Regions from separate parts of the Roseimaritima multifibrata genome, predicted to be linked through region 1. Evidence: riboswitches for the same ligand, from Rfam matches in the RefSeq annotation. Region 1 holds a riboswitch; the other holds the start of a gene.

Region 1 (9,673 bases):
ATCCGACGATAGACCACGGCTGAGGATTGTCTCGCATTTTGTACTCCGATCGACGCGGGCCGGTCGATCGCCGACCTGAATCGCCGACAGTTCTTTCTCCATAACATCTAGCGTCGATGGCAAAAAGGACTCATCCACCGAAGAGATCTGAAAGTCGAACGCAAGCGTATCGTCAACCGTCACTTCAATCAGCAAGAAGAGACCGAAGTGCTCCTGCATCGCACCGCGAATCTGGTCTACAAGGTACGTAAGACCTTCGTCATGCGACGGTTCCCCAGACGCGAACAGATACGCAGCTTCGGTTGTAACCAACTGGTGATTAAGGTCGGTGCCGGCTGCGGCCGAATCCGCCCCTGACCGAAAAACACAAAGAAATGGCAATTGGCGATCCATACGCAATCGCCCGCCATTGGGCACATTCCTGCGGACTCGCTGATTCTTAGCCAAACGTTCACAGGATGCATCCGCAGTCGATTTGTAAGCCGATGTGATTTCAACCATATCGTTATTGCTGTCGCGTTTCACTTGAATACTATTGCTCCTTCATTGCCGTGAGCGCGTCACGCACTCCTGGCAAAGTCGATCTCAGTGCATTGTAAATAGCTTCGACCTCGCTTGGGTCGGCTTCTCCTTCCCATTCATCCATGAAGAATTTTTTGAATTCAATCGAGATCGCGCAAACTTGCTTGGGAAAGGTTTGGTGAATCCATTCAGCGAAATGCCCTCCTAGAAATTTTACGTTCTCACGAACATCAAGATTGCGTCCACGGAAATCATAAGCCCGCAGGTCCGAGATAAACCGATCCACGACGGGCCCCCAGTATTCGCGATCCATCGTGCCAGTCCCGATATTCACCTCTGGGTTTTTCCTAGCATCCGCAGGAGGCCCATCCGCCCCATCGCGGCGGTGGTTGTACGTGTGCAAATCATAGACGACCACCTTGCCATATTCTTCAACCATTTCGCGAAGAAGCTCTTCGACATCTTCGTAGAATTGGTCGTATTCGGCCAACGATGCATCAATCATTTGCTGCTTAGGGGGGGTATCCCAAACCTTCATTCCCCAGGCATCGGCTGGCGTTTCATAGACCGCCTTATCTCGGGGACGATTTAGATCGACTTCAAATCGAGACCGCAGACCAACGATTTGCGTTTTCGCAATTTGAGTCCATTCGCCAGTGACCGGATCTTCTTCCCGGAGCTGCTGTTCCTCATCGATCGCCAAGTGGCGCTCGATGTTCTTACGCGTGTCGTGGCCGTTGTGGATCGCCGCCGCGACGACGGGCCCCGTGCCGCGCTGAAAAATGCAATGGGGTGAAAGTGACACGAGACGGTTCCTAAATGAAGGAAGTGAGACTTCTGTTTGTCAACAAACCTATCAAAGCGATCAGGTTGGATCTCGCGGGAGGGTAGCGAATCCCGTACCGATCCAACCGAACCGGTCGCTTTAAGCGCTGGGTCCACAACTGCCAATCCGATCGATTCCCGCTCAACTTAGGGCCGTTGGGCTACGCAAACCGGGCTAAATGACCATCGGCACATACTTTGCTTATCCATTTCAGCATTCCCCGCTGCCGTCGGAAGATGTCACGGGTGCCGATAATTTTTCATGACTAATTCCAAAGCTAACAGGATAACGAAAATGTCTTACGAAACGAAAACCGATTTGAACGACACGACCATCGAAAAACTGCAAAAATTGATTCAGGCAAACATCGACGCTTGTAACGGATTCCGTGAATCAGCCGAAGAATTAGACGATCCAGCTTTGTCAGCTCTTTTTCGTGAACTGGGCGATCAACGCTCGGAGTTGGCTACGGAATTACAGGAGTATGTTGTCTTCAACGGAGAGGTACCCGAAGACGACGGCAGTGTTGCCGCGAAGACCCATCGCATTTGGATCAACATCCGAGCCAAATTGAATGGCGGAGATCCCTATGTCATTTTGATCGAAGCCGAACGAGGCGAAGACCACGCAAAAGCAGCCTACGAAGATGTATTGAAGGAGACCGCCGGCAGCGCGATGAATGACGTCCTCACACGACAATATCGGGTCGTCAAAGCGGGGCACGATAAAGTCCGAGATCTGCGAGATTCATTCGCCAAGAAATAGGCAGCCTTTTTAGTGAGCCGCTGGAGACGTTAAAGGTTTGGGCGACGGTTGAGAGCTCCCCCCTCTCGTCGCCCCTGAACGCTTGCGGAAAAATGGTTTGGTTTCCAGTGCTTGCCGTCGGAATTTCTTTAGCCTAGCGGCGGCAGATGCTTCTCAGCGACGCGTGCCCTGTACCATCTGCGTTGGCATCTGCGGGCGCCCTCCCTAGCGGATCGGCATAAGGCGACCGGCAAATGCATCATGCTTTCAACACGATTGCCGGGCGGCTCGCACCGTTCCGCCAAAAAAGTTGGAAACATTGGGTTCGAACCGCCGGTAGAAAAAGAAAAAAGCAAAAGGGCCCACGACGAGGTCGTTTGCCTGCGATATCCGGACAAACCACAAAATCGCAAGTACAGCTTTCGAAGATTCAATCGGTGTTGCCGGTTGCTTCGTGGCACCCCAAATTTGGGGAGTAGGTTTCAGCGCCCGACCACTCCTCTTGCGAGCAAAGACTTTCCCATGGCGCGCCCGATGAACCCCATCCTTCGATTAGTGATTGCCGTTTCGATTGCAATCCCCATCACGATCGCTGCTCTTCTGATGCTTGTGGAGTCGCCGATGGCCATTGTCGACAACGTCGTCAGCAAACTGCCTGTCGAAACCGTCTCATGGACTGGACGCCAGCCAGCAGAGCCTGCGGTGGTCGGGACTTGGCCGCCCTTGAAAGGCGAACGTTATCCCGAATTGCTCCTCAACGATCAAAACGGAGACGCCGTCCGATTGAGCGATTTTGCGGGCAAGGTGATCTTTCTAGAGCTTGCCGCGATACCGTGCAAAGGCTGCCAAGCGTTCGCAGGTGGTCAGCAATTCGGCGGCTTTGGCGGGGTCCCAGTGCAACCCGACCTGCAATCGATCCATCACTACGCCAAGCGTTATGCCGGAGTCGACCTAGATGCGGACGACGTCGTGTTCGTGCAGTTGCTGTTGTATGGAAGTTCGATGAGCAGCCCAACGCCTGAAGAGGTCGCAGGCTGGGCAGATCATTTTCAAATGGAACGAACCGACAACAGAATCGTTCTTCGTGGCGACCCATCGATGCTAGGCGTCGAAACCTACGAAAAGATCCCAGGCTTCCACTTGATCGATGAGGACTTCGTACTCAAATTCGACTCCAGCGGCCATCATCCCGAAGATGATCTCTACCGCGATCTACTCCCCGCCTTGGGGCGCATGACCAACTAGATTCGTCCCCAAAGAGTCTTGCGGATTCCGCGTCCAGTTATCGAGCGACGAACGCCCGACAACTGGAAACGCTGAACCTGCTGTCAAATATCTTATCCTGCCCGCCCAACAGACAGGCGTTTTCGGTTTCTCTTAAACGCGATCAAACCTATCGACAAAGCGAGTATGGCGAAGCTGCCCGGTTCAGGGACGGACGCCACATTCAGCACGCCAACCCCCAAACCAGGTCCGAGTCGAAAATCGAAGCCTCCGGAACCACTTGTCACCCAGTTGTCTCGAATTGGATTGCCTAGGCTGTCCGTAAAAGCACCATTCCCAGGGATGTCGAACATCCGCACAAACTGAATGTTGTTTAGATCCAATAAACCTGCGGCGACCAACGGGTCAGTGCTGAGGTCATCCAAGTCGAACGGAGTCCCGTAACCGGCAGCATGTTTTCCAGCCAGGTTATACACATTGGTAACATCGAACCCGACAAATGATGTCCCAAAACCGCCGGCCAACGGTCCGCCGTTTAAATAGATGCTGGGAAACCTGGCAAAGTCTGTCCCATTACTAGAAACATCGACATAAGCGAACTCCGCAAACAGACCAGACACGCCGTCGCCATTGGTGCCGAACCGAAATCCATTTTCGAAAACTGCAAAATCAGCGCCACTACCGTTCCGTATTCCAGTTGGAAAACTAACGGTCAAATAGCCAGGCGAGACCCCCGCAGCGATCTGAGTCGCATCAAGATCGCCCAAGCTGTTAAAACCACCCGATTGATTGATCACCGTTGCACCACGCGGAGCAAAAGCGGTTCGATCCGGATCGATTGCATCGGCCCATTCAACAAACCGAACATCCCCCGAGGCTATCGCTCCATCGATCAAGTTGAAGGTGTCGGTAGGTCCTGAGTAGATTCCCGCCAGGGCTGTGGAGGGAAAGAGCAAACAGACAGCCGTCAAGGCTGTCAGAAAAGGAAACGGAAACGAGTAAAGCATGGAGTCATTCCTTCGCCATCGGAACCCAGGTCAGCGATACCTTCGACAGGCGCGCAACTTCATCTCAACCGAACATTGACTCAAAACTTCAAGAGGTCAATGCACGGATCAAAAGTGCACGCGGACGAGGAATCACAACACAGGAACGTGAGTATCAAGCAAATCCAACGAGCCGCGAACTACCGATGTAACCGCTAGGTTTCCATCCCAAAGGTCCCGCAAAGCTCATTGCAACGATCGCCCCAATCCAAGAGGGCACGTAACCGTCTGTTCCGTGGTAGGTCTTCTGACTCACTGCCTATCAATTTCCCTAGCTTTCTCACCCGGTTCCCCAAGCAATAGCTCTTCAATCAAGAAGGAAAGTTGACTTTAAAGCGTCGAAAAAAACGCCTAACGGCAGTTCACAGCGGCTGGACCGTCCCGGACTCACCTTCGCAAAAAGGCTCACCGGAGTTCCCTGTTCGCGAACCTTGAAAGAAACAAGATTCGCCACCACGAACGGGCGTGATTCTAACCAGCCGAACAGCCCAGTCAAGCACCGCCACCCACCAAGAAAACCACGTCGTCCTCTCCACGCAAAAGTAAAACAAGAAAAGAGTTTCAACCGCGAAAAACGCAAAAGACGCGAAAGAAAGAAACACCAACTTAAAAACCTGCCTGACCTTCGAGAATCCGTTTTCGCGTATTTCGAGTATTTCGCGGTTGAAAAAATCAGCAGGCACGGCTCTCATCGGCAACCAAAACAGGGAAAGGATTTCAACCGCGAAAAACGCAAAAGACGCGAAAGAAAGAAACACCAACTAAAAAACCTGCCCGACTTTCGAGAATCAGTTTTCGCGTATTTCGTGTATTTCGCGGTTGAAAAAAATCAGCAGGTGCAGCGCCCAGCCGCAACCAAAACAAGAAAAGGATTTCAACCGCGAAAAACGCAAAAGACGCGAAAGAAAGAAACACCAACTTAAAAAACCTGACTGGCTTTCGAGAATCCGTTTTCGCGTATTTCGAGTATTCCGCGGTTGAAAAAAACAGCAGGCGCAGCGCCCATCCGCAACCAAAACAGGGAAAGGTTTCAACCGCGAAAAACGCAAAAGACGCGAAAGAAAGAAACACCAACTAAAAAACCTGCCTGACTTTCGAGAATCCGTTTTCGCGTATTTCGTGTATTTCGCGGTTGAAAAATCAGCAGGCGCAGCTCCCCATCCGCAACAAAACCGGGAAAGGTTTCAACCGCGAAAAACGCAAAAGACGCGAAAGAAAGAAACACCAACTTAAAAAACCTGAGCTGACTTTCGAGAATCCGTTTTCGCGTATTTCGTGTATTTCGCGGTTGTAAAAATCTGCAGGCGCGGCTCCCCATCCTACGTCTAAACGGTGCCGCGAACTCTTCCTCTTTGTAGAATCGTTTTTCTGCGATTTCACTCTCGACGTGCCTTACCCGTACGTCGCCCAGATGATCTATGACTCAACAAATGGGGAGATAGAAGAATGAGTATCGTGTTCAAAGACGAATCGTATCGCATCATGGGTGCATGCTTTGAAGTCTACAAAGAAAAAGGCTGCGGGTTCCTTGAGTCGGTGTTTCAAGAGTGTTTGTCACTTGAGTTTGGTTTCTCAGAAATCGCATTTCTCGAACACCCCGAATTGAAACTGAGCTACAAGGGCAAACCGCTTCGGCAAGTCTTTAAACCTGACTTCCTTTGCTTTGGAAAGATCATCTTAGAAATCAAGGCGGTTTCCTCACTAAATGACGACCACCGCGCCCAAGTACACAACTACCTCAAAGCCACCAACCTCGAACTTGGTTTACTCGTAAATTTCGGTCATTACCCCAAAGTCGAATACGAACGAATCGTGCGTCAGCAGAAAAACTAGCTGACAGGGTTTTAACCGCGAAAGACAAGGACTCCAACGGAATCCCTGAACTAGTATTCGGGATTCCGTTTTCGCGTCTTTCGAGTATTTCGCGGTCGTAAAAAATCAGTCGGCGATACCCCCAACTGCAACCAAAGCAGTGAAGAGTTTCGACCGCGAAAAACGCTAAATACGCGAAAAAGGGCACGAACAAATACTTGCTCCGTTTTTCAGGAAACACTCTTTCGCGTCTTTCGTGTATTTCGCGGTTGTAGAAATCAGTCGGCGATACCCCCAACTGCAGCCAAAGCAGTGAAGGGTTTCAACCGCGAAAAACGCTAAATACGCGAAAAAGGAGCACGAACAAGTACTTGCTCCGTTTATCAGGAAACACTCTTTCGCGTATTTCGCGGTTGTAAAAATCAGTCGGCGATACCCCCAACTGCAACCAGAGCAGTGAAGAGTTTCAACCGCGAAAAACGCTAAATACGCGAAAAAAGGGCACGAACAAATACTTGCTCCGTTTTTCAGAAAACACTCTTTCGCGTCTTTCGTGTATTTCGCGGTTGTAAAAATCAGTCGGCGATACCCCCTACTGCAACCAAAGCAGTGAAGAGTTTCGACCGCGAAAAACGCTAAAAACGCGAAAAAGGGCACGAACAAGTACTTGCTCCGTTTTTCAGGAAACACTCTTTCGCGTCTTTCGTGTATTTCGCGGTTGTAAAAATCAGTCGGCGATACCCCCTACTGCAACCAAAGCAGTGAAGAGTTTCAACCGCGAAAAACGCTAAATACGCGAAAAAGGAGCACGAACAAGTACTTGCTCCGTTTATCAGGAAACACTTTTTCGCGTCTTTCGTGTGTTTCGCGGTTGTAAACAATCAGTCGGCGATCCCCGACTGCAACCAGAGCAGTGAAGAGTCTCGACCGCGAAAAACGCTAAATACGCTAAATACGCGAAATACGCGAAATACGCGAAATACGCGAAATACGCGAAAGATAAGAACTCCGATGGAATCCCGAAACGGGTTTTCATGATTCCGTTTTCGCGTGTTTCGTGTATTTCGCGGTTGGTCCATTGTGCGAGTGCTGATGGCGGGCTCGCTGAAAACTTGTTTTTACGGGGCTCCTTTCTTGTCAATGGAATCCTTCCGGATCAGACGAACTGCTTGTTTTTCTTTCTGATTATCTTTTTTGTGTCAGGACTGTAAGAAAAGAGTGGTTGCTGCGTCTTACGAGAGAACATTGCGATTATTTGGGCATGCGTGTGCCTGGAAACGCAGAATCAACTCGGCGGAGAGGAAACCAGTGTGCCTCAAAAAATTTGGCATCTAAAGAACAATGAGCTCTTTAGGAAGCTGCATCCAGACCAATTGAGCAAACTTGAATCTCGCTGCCGAGCTCGAGTCTTTGCGGCCCGCAGCCCGGTCTATTTGCCCAGCCAAACCGCTGACAGCGTGTTCCTGCTTGCCAGTGGGATGGTCAAGGTCTGCAACCTCACTAGCGATGGCAAACAATCGATCCTGGCGTTTGTTGAACCGGGAGAACTGTTCGGTGAGCTGGCGATCTTTGAATCGGAACAAAGGGACGAATACGTCGAAGCGATCGAAAAATCGACCGTCGTGATGATTCCTGCCAGCGAGATCCAAGAACTGACCGCTACCAACCATGACGTCTCCATTGCCCTAACGAAAATGATTGGGATAAGACGCCATCGCGTCGAACGACGACTGAAAAACCTTCTCTTCCTCTCGAACCGTGATCGCTTAGTCCATCTTCTGTTGGACCTAGCCGAACAATTCGGCATCTGCGAACCGGAGGGAATTCGCCTCAGAATCAAACTGGCTCATCAAGAAATTGCGAATCTGATGGGCAGCACCCGCGAGACAGTGACGATCTTGTTGGGGCAACTGAAATCGGAAGGGCTGGTCGAAGTCGGCCGACAACGGATCACTCTCGTGCACGCCGACCAACTGGCAAGCTCCGTTCAACGCAAGGTCCCAAGCTTGAACACTTAGGCCGACCTGATCGCCAAAATCCCCCTACAAAAATACTGTCATCCGATCACGACAACGCCGACTTCTGTAACGGAAGCTGTCGGCTTAACGCACCTGGCATAAGCCCATATTTGGCAATCGTGAAGAGGATTTTGTAACCCGCCTTAACCGAACCGCTCACCGTCCCACTGATCTTGCTTGTGCCGACTCTGGCCCGATAGGGAACAGGAATTTCCAGAAACCGCACCCCCAGCCTTGCCGCTTTGATCTGCATTTCAATCGTCCACCCAAAGTTCTCATCCTGCATATGCAGATCGCAAAGCCGATAATAGGTGATTGCTCGAAAAGGCCCGAGATCCGTGTATCGAGCCCTAAAGAACAGCCGCATCAGAGCGCAAGCGAACTTGTTTCCGAAAACGCTCTGCGGAGGCATTGCCCCCGGCTCACGTTTGCCCAGCAGACGCGAACCAAGCACAAAATCGGCTTTCCCGGCAGCGATCGGATCGACCAACTGAGGCAAAAGGTCTGAGTGGTCGCTGTAATCAGCATCAACAAAGGCAATCACTTTCGGTGACGCTTTGGCATCATTAATCAGCTCGCGAAGTTTCGACAAACCTTTAAGACATGCAGAACCGTACCCGCGTTTCGATTCGCTCACCACGATCGCACCTGCATCCTGGGCAACCTGAGCCGTCCGATCCGTCGACCCATTATCGACCACGATCACACCGGCAACAGCTGGCAAATCACGTAAAACCAAACCGACCGATTTTTCTTCGTTAAGCGCAGGGATAACTACCCAGACCGAATCTCGGAGATAGCTGGCGATATCGTGCATTTTCTCAGCCCCGGGCAGAGTCATTTATTTCGTAGGTGGGGTCGTGTTAGCGAAGCCGGCCTGACTGTCGCACATTAGAGGCTTCGGTTCTGTGAGGTCCATCACACTCGCGGCGACGGCAGATTTCCCGATTGCGTATGCGAGCTCACGAAGCACCACCTCGATTCGGACCGAATAGAGTCAGCAGGATCGAACACGCGCTGCAGACGCTCGGCCGACGGCTCAAGAAACCTGTGTTGTTTTTTAAGCCGTCCTTGCTGATTTAGGCGGAGAGCCTTTGCCAATCGCAATTGATTCCTATACCGATCAAATCGCTTGTCATTAGAAATTCAACTAGCAAAAAGATATCCCATGAAAACGATTTCCCTGGCCGCCCTGGTCGCCTCGCCTATCGCCATTCTGCTTTTGTCCGGATGCACCAACGTAGGAGCCCTGGCGTTCCGCAAACCATCCTCGACCGAACCACCGCAACAACTGACTGAATCCGTTGCTGCTCATCGACCCCAGGCAAAAGACATTCAGGTAACCGAGCATACGGAAACCTTTGTTAGCACGCCATCCGCAAGAGAATCCTACCAACCGGCTCTCGTTACGCTTGGACGCGGAGAAGACCTACAGGCGAAGGTCAACGAAGCTACTGGACCGGTTCTGCTTGATTTTTATG
Region 2 (9,673 bases), 820 kb from region 1:
TTTGCTGGTGATGATCGGGGGCCGAGTTCGATGACAATTCGGTTTCCTTCGTAGGGCGTTGGATCATTCCAACGTTCGAAAGGATAAGCAGACGCTTCAGGAATACACTCCAGACAACGCCCTACCAACCGATTTCTTAGCAACAAAAAAAGATATTTTCCGCAGGCCCGTTTTTCGCCGAATGTTTGAAGGGCCGCCATTCGAAATTTAATACGGTAAAGCAACCGTTTGACCCTAAGTTTCGGGACATTGGTCCTAAGCCGTCCGCCCCGTGACGCGTCGGGTTGGGGTTTTCTGGTGCCTCGCTCTCATTAGCGTAGTGGACGAGGCAACGAGTCCCATATTGCCGGACTCGTTGCCTCGTCCACTACGCCATTTATTGATGCGACGTTCCCCGCGAAAGGCTACAACCTCCCTCCGCTTTCGACTAAATCGACATGCGGCAAGTCGTCCGGCCTTTTTTATGGAGCGGTTGCCGGGCCGGACGGCTCGCGCCGTTCCGCTAAGAAAGTAGACGGCATTGCTTGGCGTCAGCTGGCGAGCGACGCGAATCGATTGCGGATTCGGCGAGCGCTAGTGGCTAATACCAACGCTCCTATGCACAACAGACTGGTTGGTTCAGGGACGGCGGCCGCTTGGAATGCAATGTTATCGATGGCAACGTAGGCGGGTGTGTTCATCCCAAACATCCCTACATCACTGCTGGCCAATGAGATGCCGATCGAGCGAGCGTTCCCCAGCGAGGATAGGTCAACGGTCTGCCAACTATCGATGATGTAGTCGTCTGCATTGTCCGCGAAACGGTAATCGGCCAAAAAGAAGTCGACCGAACCAAGAGACGAACCTCCAGCGTTTGAACTGTCAAATCCTGTGAAGGTGACTTGGAAAAAGTCTTCGTCGTCGCCGGTCGTCCCCCCAAACTCTTTTGCGAACGCGTCACCATTAAGCATGGAGAGGTAGGCGTAGGTGGCGTTCGTGACCGCGATCGAAGAGATCTTTTCACTGCCGGGAAGATTAAAATAGGCGCCGTTGGGACTGAACGTGGTGCCGATAACGTAGTTCCCGCTACCGCTTGCGTCGGTCCCCGGGACGGCAGACCACTGGTTGGTGTGGCCGGCGGTGGTGTTGTCGGAGACGTTGGAATAGCTCCAGCCAGGGCCGTAAGTCCCTGTGTTAAAGGTGGCTCCCTGCGATGTCCAGGTTCCAGAGCTCGCACCGGCGCCATGGCCATCGAAATAGCTGTTGGGGCTGAGCGATAATTCGTCAAAGCTGATCATCGTTGCTGCGGAAGCTGACAGTGGCAAAACGGTGGTCGCCAAGGCAATCAAAAGGAATCGTGAAGCGTTCATCGTGGTGGTTTCTCTGGAGGAATAATGAAGAAAGTTTGAAAAATGGTTGTTCAGTGGACGCTTGAAAACGTTGGCGACTAAAAGTCGGATGCCGACACGGTTTCTCCGCCCGATCGAGTGATCAATTTGCCGAGGATCGTTTTGTCGATGGTTTCGGCCATGAACTGAGTTCGTCCATCGGCGAATAACACGATCGCTCCGCTGGGGTGCAATGAGCGGATTTCGTTGTCTCCGACCCAGGCTTCCGGATCGTTGATTCCGTAGGCTTGGACGAACACGTTTCGACCGTTGATCCATTCGCTGTCCGGGCCGCCAACGTCCTCGGCAACGGCCAGCGTTTGAGTCAATCCATCGCGAATGCCGCGGAAAGAAATCGCGGTCTCATAAAGAAACAGCCCGTCTTCGGGGATCGAGTCATTGATCCGTTCGCCATACAGCCCGCCATAGTCGGTTCGGCCGCGAGTTTGGATTTTTTCAGGGGCCGTTGGGCATTCGTATGCGGAGATTCGTTGAGCGGCTGCGGCAGCGTTTTCGGGGGCATCAAAGGCGAGCCCAAAATCGATTTGGTCGTGAACGTTTTGCTGTTCCAAAAAGGGCAACAGCATCGCCGACCAAGCCATCTGCCGGTGCGTTGGAGGGGAGGAAAAACTGCGCCATTCCAAGCAGCCCATGGGGAGGCTTTTATGAACGTCGTGGTACATGTGCAAAGCGATCCCCAGCTGATGGAGATTGTTTTTGCACTGTGTTTTCCTTGCCGCTTCGCGGACCGCTTGCACCGCGGGAAGAAGCAGCCCGACCAAAATTCCAATGATCGCTATCACCACCAACAGTTCGACAAGTGTGAAGCCGGATCGAGGTGGTTTGCTGTCGGTTTGGGCGTCGGATTCCGGTTGGGTATCGGTCAGCCAGTCGGCAGCATTCAGTCGATCCTCGGCGCGTTGGAGGCATGCCCGACGCGCTGGATTGGACCAATTCGACCAGTTTCCGATTTCGGCTCGAGACCTTCCGCAGCCGGTGCAGATTTGATCTTGGTTCAGCTTGCAAATTTTGATGCACGGGGACGGCACAGGCCGAAAGGCTTGAGGTCCGGGTAACGAAAAATCTGGCATTGTCGGTGTCCGGGAAACCGGGACAGCCGTTTTCGATCAACAGACTTTCTGTTCGCGCGTACCTTCAGCCGGTTGTTAGCGTCTTTGTTTAAAAACGTAACAATGAAAGCGGGGTGAACAAAGCTGTTGAAAACGAAAGTCCCGGGGGGTGATCCGTGGAAACGGGGATCAGTGGGCTTATGGAATCAAGTACGAAGACACATAAACTCACTGCAACGACCGCCCCAATCCGAGAGGGCACTTAATCGTTTTGTCGTGGTAGGTCTTCTGACTCGCCACCTTTCCAATCGCTCACTGCCTTCTCACTCGCAACGCGAGCAATGGCACTTCCAAAGAAGGAGCAACGGGAGCAATTCTCCTGTGAGAATTGCCAGTGACACACAGCGGCCGGACCGTCCCGGAATTTCACCGGTATTCCCTGTTTACCTGAAGGTTTAACGAACCCTCAGGTCACCACGAACAACAAATAGCCTAGGCAAGCGATTGGCACGAGTCAACGTCCCCCTGTTGGCGTTCCTGTCTAGGTAACGCGTGTAGGCGAAAGAACGGTCCCTTGAAGTTACTTTCGCGGGGGAGGTGCGTTTTATAAATGAAGAAAGTCCGGCTCCCCTCGCCCTTAAAACAAGCTCGCTTAAAACAGGTTTGATACTGGACCAACGGTTCGCCAGCGAATGCAATTAAGGTCGATTCAAAGGCTTGTTTTTGGGGAGAGGGGCCGACAGCGTTGGGCAAGGCGTGGCATAATCGCTTGAAATCCGAGGCTTTCACGGCGTCTTCGCTACAAAATCGCCGCCTGGAAATCTCCCCCTCTCCCCCAAGTGAGCTCCACTAAATCAAACAAAGAGGCAGAGATCACGCAATGAGCTAGCAGAGATTTCTTCTGCAACAAAGAGCTCACTTAGGGGCGAGGGGAGCCAGACTTTCTTCATTTATAAATCGCACGTCCCGAGCGAAAGGCAACAATCACTAATTCAGCAAGCCGTTGCGCCAACGGCAAGTATCTGCCGCCCGCTGGGCTAAAAGCACGGCACTCAGACTCGGATGGGCTGGCGTGAAATCGTCACCTTTTTAGCTCCAAATATCGAGAGTTCCGTTTCCGGGCTTGCCCCGGACCGGGACTAGCCCGGCGGAAGCAGACAGGGACCGTTCAGCTGTCGAAATCCCAACCCGCTGCGTAAGCGAGGGACAGCAATAGCCAGGCACGATCCTTCGCTAACGCAGCGGGTTGGGATCTTTTGATGCCTTGTCGCATCTCAGCAACCCGCCTTGGAAACCGTCACTGAATGATTTCACGTCCCACCCCGTGGGGTAGTCGATGTTCCTAAGCACGGACGCGTCGCGATCGTCACCAGTTTTGATTGAATACAAAATTTGCGGTTTCCGCTGCGTCTCTGGTAGAAAGAAGGGAAGCAGTCTTTTGTTACTGCAGAGGACGTTTGTCTTCGCTAACCGGATTTTTGCCGAGAGGGCTGCGATGGAATTTGTGAGTGGACTGAAAACGACAACTTGGCGAGACGTCCTCTTCGGCGTTCTGGTCGTGGGATTGAGCTCGCTTGTCTCCGTTGAAATCGTTCACGCTCAAGCGGTCGTCAGCGCGGCGGCTGCCGGTGAATTTGCGGTTGCTCGAGCGGCGTTGGAACAAGCGCCCGCGAATCAGCGTGATCCTGGATGGGCTGGCTTAGCTGAACAGCAAGCCGCTGCGAGGGCTTGGACGGGGGCATCGCGATCGCTTTCCCATGTCGCTGATCCCGCTGATCAGGCTGCAGGGATTCGAGCCGTCCGCGACAATCGTTTTGGAGCCGGTAGCCTTGCGGATTTTTCTTCCTTGATGAATCTGATTCAGACCACCGTCGCGCCGGAATCATGGGAAGAAACGATGGGAGGGCCCTCCACGATGGCGCCCTACTATGGCGGGATCGTGGTCGATTCAAGCGGCTTGGTGACCGAACTGGTGACCTCGGAAAATCTACGGAATCGCTCCGGTTTTCCCTCGGACCTATTATTGGCCCCCAGTGCGGATGCAGGTCGTTCAAACGACAGCCTCTTGCCCGATTGGACGCGGCCCGCGAAACGACGATACGTTTCACTGAAGCGTTTGGGGGCGGAGTGGGTGCGGATTCAGGCCCTGGGGAAAGCTCCCTCCGCTTCGCTTTATAACTTAGCTGGGCTATCGGAAGTCGATTACGTCTTTATCGATTCGGTCAATGAAGATGTTGTGCTGAGTGGGCCCGTTGGCGGAATCGTTACATCCGATGATTGGCCTCGCGATCGTCTGACGGGAAACGTACCCTGGCAGTTACCGATGCTGTTGGCGGTGGTTCAAGCGGTTGAATCGGGGCAGTCCTTTGGCTGCACGATCGATCCGACCAACAAAGGAATTGCTCAGTCGTTGCAGGTGGCTGAACGGATTGGAAATAAACAGATCCCGGTCGCCGACGCTGCGGAGGCAATGCGAGAGGCGCTGGGGCGACAACGTGTGGAGGTTTTTGGGACGGAACCCGACAGCATGCTGGCCTGGTTTTTGGTCGATGCGGATCGGCACATGAAACAATTGGCGTTGGAGCAGCACCCGCTTCCCGACAGTGTCCCCAGTTACTTAGATCAAGTAACCGCGATGATCGGTCAAGGAGTGCCCAGTGGTACGTTGTTGCGATTGTGGTTCACCGGTCAGCCGTTATCGGTCCAGGCGGACGCGGATCGGACGGTCTTTAAAGTGACAGGCGTTCCCTGTCGCTTGGTTTCCGAAGATCAGCGGCCGGACGTCAACGGAAATCGTAGGCCGGTCGCAACCGATCCCCGAAGTCATCGCTTCGTCCGCGATTTCAATCAGCATCTGCCTGCGATTTCTCGACAGTATCCGATCTATCATTCGCTGCAGAATTTGTACCGTATGGCCGCCGTTGCCCAGTTGCTAAAACAGCATGTTCCCGACCAGGTTCGGCGGCCTATGCAGGCTCCGTTTCTGGTCCGTGGAAATACCACCACGATCAGCCCGCTGCCGGTGCCGACCAGTGTGGATTCGATTGCGGTAATGCAATCGGTGCGTCACGGCAGTAAACGACACCACATCATTGTCGCCAGCGGAGGCATCCATTTGGATCCAACAAACACGCTTCAGCCAAATTTGGAAACCTATCAAACGTTGGCCAGCGTGCGATCTCCGGCAGCCTCCAAGCCAACTCCATCGGATCATTGGTGGTGGGACGGTAATGAACTGGAAAGCGAATAGAAGTCGCGGGACAACCTCGTTCAGATATTGATTCAACGCTGGGACCTGCAATCGATTGCCGGTCAGTCCGCGCACTGGCGAGCATAGCAATGTGATTGTCGCCTTTCGCTCGGGACGTGCGATTTATAGATGAAGAAAGTCTGGCTCCCCTCGCCCCTAAGCGAGCTCTTTGTTGCGGAAGAAATCTCTGCTAGCTCATTGCGTGATCTCTGCCTCTTTGTTTGATTTAGTGGAGCTTGCTTGGGGGCTGGGGGAGAGGGGGAGATTTCCAGGCGGCGATTTTGCAGCGAAGACGTGGTGAACGCCTCGGATTTGAAGCGATTATGCCAGGCCTTGCCCAACGCTGTCGGCCCCTCTCCCCCAGCCCCTCTCCCCCAAAATAAGCCTTTGAATCGACCTTAATTGCATTAGCTGGCGAACCGTTGGTCTTGTATCAAACCTGTTTTAGGCGAGCTTGTTTTGAGGGCGAGGGGAGCCAGACTTTCTTCATTTATTCTTTTCACGCCCTCCGCGAAAGGCTTCAAAAACCGTCACCTATAAACATCGCCTCCTTCGCCCTGCTTAAAACGCCGAGGAAGCGAATGTTTGGCTCGAATTCAGATGCACTTCTGATGTGGGCTGGGCTTGGAACTCTTTTCATTGATAATTGGAGGACCCATTTACCATAGGTGTCAAAAATGCAGATTTCGAGTGATTCCGCGATTCAGTGGGAGCAAACGCCAACGTTGTGCGAGGTTGTGCAGCGAGTTAGTGGAGCAGCGGATGCGAACGTAAGTTTGCGACGCGGACGTTTTGTCTCAGGTGCGGCCGACGGCGTTGAAGTCATTCAGATCGATACCGGCGCCATTTGTGTTTGGGTCTTGCCTACCCGAGGAATGGGGATCTGGAAGATTCAGGCCGGCGAGCAGACCTTGGGATGGAAATCGCCTGTCGAAGGGCCGGTCCATCCTGCTCTGGTACCAATCCATGACGACAGTGGGATTGGCTGGTTGGAGGGATTTGACGAATTGCTGGTCCGCTGCGGATTGGAAAGTAACGGAGCCCCCGAGTGGGATGCCGATGGGAAATTGATCTATCCGCTGCACGGGCGAATCGCCAACCTGCCAGCCGGAAATCTGAAGGTTGAATTCGATGCTGAGAGCGGACGTTTGACACTCTCGGGACAGGTCAATGAATCGCGATTGTTTTTCAAAAATCTGCAACTGGAATCGTGCCTGACGGTCACTGCCGGCCAGTCGCAGGTTCAGGTCGAAGACCGCGTGACCAACCGGATGTCGCAGCCTGCCAAGACTCAGATGTTGTACCACATCAATGTGGGCGTCCCGCTGTTGTCCGCTGGCGCCAAGGTCCGGATCGCCAGTACCGATGTGACCGGAAAAGACGCCACATCCCAGGCGGAAATCGAACAATGGAATCAGGTCGGACCGCCCGTTTCTGGATATGGCGAACGGGTTTATTTCATCGCCCCAGAGGCCACCGGCGATTGGTCGGCCGCCCTTCTTCAGTCGGCCGATTCCCAGCAAGGGCTGGGGGTCGCTTTTGATACGACGACCCTGCCCCACTTGGTGATGTGGAAAAACACCGCTGCGGTTGAGGATGGGTATGTCGTCGGATTGGAACCGGCGACCAATTTGCCGAACCAACGCAGCCAAGAGGAAGCCGCCGGACGAATCGTTAGCCTCGAACCGGGCGGGACGGTTGTGTACCGTCTGAGCTTAAATGTCTTGCAGTCGGCTACCGAGGTCGAAGGGTTTGCCTCGCAGCACCGCTTGCTGTAGCCGCAGCCGTGAAGAGCATCGTCTGTTTTGGGCTATGTCATTTCACGAGGAAAGGCATTTCGAATCGTCGTCAACACAGACTTTTCTGCTTGATTGGTTGCGCCGATTCCAAGGAATCCGCCTGCGGCTTGGGCGACCATTTCGGCTTGCCCGATCACTTCGGCGCGTAGCACCGATACGGCGGAGTTGGACAGGGCATCGCAGATTTCTTCAACGTAGACCAACCAGACTCGCATCAGTTCTTCGGGAGGCCGTCGGTCCAACCATTCATCAAGAAGGCGGTAGGCTGGCGAGCCGTGTTGGATGTTCTTGCGGGCGGCGGCATCCAGCAAAACCTCACGTTCCTGCTTTTGTAGTTGCCCGTCGCTCCATGCGACGGCAACCAAAGGAGCCATCCGAAAGGCCGCAAAAGTCTCTGCCGAAACCTTCAACGTCACCAGTTCCATCAATAAATTGCGGTCGGAGATCCCCGTTACCGCGGCAAGCGCTTCGGCTTCTTCAACCGAATCAATGTCACGATGCAGGTCCTCCATCAGTTCTTCATTCACATCTGCGTAAAACTGTTGGTTCAGTTTCTTTTCAGCAGCTTGGAAATCATTTGACATTTAATACACCTGTCGTTGGAAAGAGGATGGACTAGGAATTTCAGCAGATGAGGGACCAGCATGTAACAGCTGGCATTACCCCCCTAATTTCGCATTAATGCGGCTCTTTCGCGAGCCCATCCTGTTTACAATATAGGGCGATTGAGGCGAGAATGAGGGTTAGTTAAGGAAACGTTGAAGACTTGCTATCGGCAAAGGATGGGAACTATGCGTCATTGGTTGAACAGGAAGCACTGGTCGGTTGGGATGCCAAAGGTTGTTTGTTTGGCTATCGCTGCTCTTTTACCGAATTTTGCGCTCGCGGAGTGGACTCAGGAAGAGCGAAGTGGGGCCGCTGATCAATTGGCCGCAGCCATCGATTTGCTGGATGTCGAGCAACTGCCTGACCTGGAATCGGCTCAGGCTGAATTTCTCCAGGCGGTTGAAAGTCTGGATACATTTCTAAGCCAAACCAGTAGCGATGCGAACCGCGACGCTTGGTTCGCTTATTTGCAGCCCGAAACAGTGATCGATGCCATTGAATCCGGGGCGTCTCCCGCTGACCAAGGGCGAATGGCTCAGGCGTTGCAGCACCGCATGAGCCGCAATTTGGACGGTTTAAATCTGACCGCCCTGCGGCGTTTGCGGACCGCGGCCGAGCACATGCAGGCGGCTGTCCGGTTTCGTCGGCATGACCAAACCATCACCCAGTTAAGCACTCAGCTTGATCGCTTGGCGACACGAGTGCGTGAAATGGAAGCGGTCCCCTCACCCGATGACGCCGCTGCCCTTTCGGTGGTGATGACGATGTTGGAATTGTCGGACCAGGAAGAAGCCCTCACCGCGATTACCAAAGCGCTGCCCCGTCGGCCTAACGCACGGGTCATGGTTGGCGAAAATATGATCAACCGAGTCGCCTCTCGAAACATTCAACGTTGCCAGTCGGTCAATGATTGTATTTTGGGAACTCGTATCAAAGGTTCCGCAAGCCTGAATGGTTCGGTCCAAGCCGACCTGCTTCCATCACAGGAAACCATCCAGCTCCGATTGACTTTGGCGGCTAATTTTTCGAGCCAAAATGTTGGCTACAACGGTCCGGTCAGTGTGGATACGGTCGGTTGTGGTAGCGTCACTGCGTCTCGGCTGTTGCTGATCAACGAATCGGGAATCCATTTGCAGCCGGTGGCCGCCAGTGCCAACGTGCATACGGACATCCTGCGGATCAATCACCCGCTCAAGCTGGTTCGCAAAATCGCCTCGAAACGGGCTGCCGAGCAGAAACCGCAGGCCGAACGGATCGCCGTGCGGAAACTGGAGAGCCAGGTTGCGAGCGAATTTGATCGCCAGACAGCCGAGTTCGGTGGTCGGCGGATGGATCAGCCGTTAAACGACCTTCAAGTCATTCTGCAGCGTCTGGATTTGCCGACGCCGGATAGGCAGTTGTATGCAGGAGACGATTTTGTCTACCTGGATCTCCACCAGGCCGCTGAAGGTCAAGTCGCTGCACTAACCCTTCCGCCTAGCTACGTCGCGAACGATTACCTTTCGGTTCAGTTGCATGAATCGGTTATCGATAACGTCGCCTCGCGAGTTTTGGCGGGACGCACGATGACCAAAAAACAGT

The links. Region 1 has a riboswitch for cobalamin ahead of FF011L_RS15395 (PEP-CTERM sorting domain-containing protein). Riboswitches for the same ligand answer to the same signal wherever they lie in the genome.
Region 2: it holds a riboswitch for cobalamin, as region 1 does, so the genes downstream of both, FF011L_RS18430 (DUF1559 family PulG-like putative transporter) here and FF011L_RS15395 (PEP-CTERM sorting domain-containing protein) in region 1, are expected to answer to the same signal.

The regions. Positions count from the first base shown of each region.
Region 1 is NZ_CP036262.1:4,275,060-4,284,732, forward strand. Features, by position in the region: gene FF011L_RS15375 (flavohemoglobin expression-modulating QEGLA motif protein) at 1-525, opposite strand, end outside; gene FF011L_RS15380 (N-formylglutamate amidohydrolase) at 533-1,327, opposite strand; gene FF011L_RS15385 (PA2169 family four-helix-bundle protein) at 1,643-2,113, shown strand; gene FF011L_RS15390 (hypothetical protein) at 2,627-3,337, shown strand; gene FF011L_RS15395 (PEP-CTERM sorting domain-containing protein) at 3,430-4,323, opposite strand; cobalamin riboswitch at 4,583-4,835, opposite strand; gene FF011L_RS26370 (hypothetical protein) at 4,794-5,285, shown strand; gene FF011L_RS15400 (GxxExxY protein) at 5,809-6,195, shown strand; gene FF011L_RS15405 (Crp/Fnr family transcriptional regulator) at 7,485-8,192, shown strand; gene FF011L_RS15410 (glycosyltransferase family 2 protein) at 8,239-9,033, opposite strand; gene FF011L_RS15415 (thioredoxin family protein) at 9,361-9,673, shown strand, end outside.
Region 2 is NZ_CP036262.1:5,094,256-5,103,928, reverse strand. Features, by position in the region: gene FF011L_RS18440 (RNA polymerase sigma factor) at 1-67, opposite strand, end outside; gene FF011L_RS18435 (DUF4465 domain-containing protein) at 531-1,349, opposite strand; gene FF011L_RS18430 (DUF1559 family PulG-like putative transporter) at 1,427-2,458, opposite strand; cobalamin riboswitch at 2,699-2,931, opposite strand; gene FF011L_RS18425 (DUF1598 domain-containing protein) at 3,933-5,687, shown strand; gene FF011L_RS18420 (aldose 1-epimerase family protein) at 6,365-7,465, shown strand; gene FF011L_RS18415 (hypothetical protein) at 7,498-8,070, opposite strand; gene FF011L_RS18410 (hypothetical protein) at 8,278-9,673, shown strand, end outside.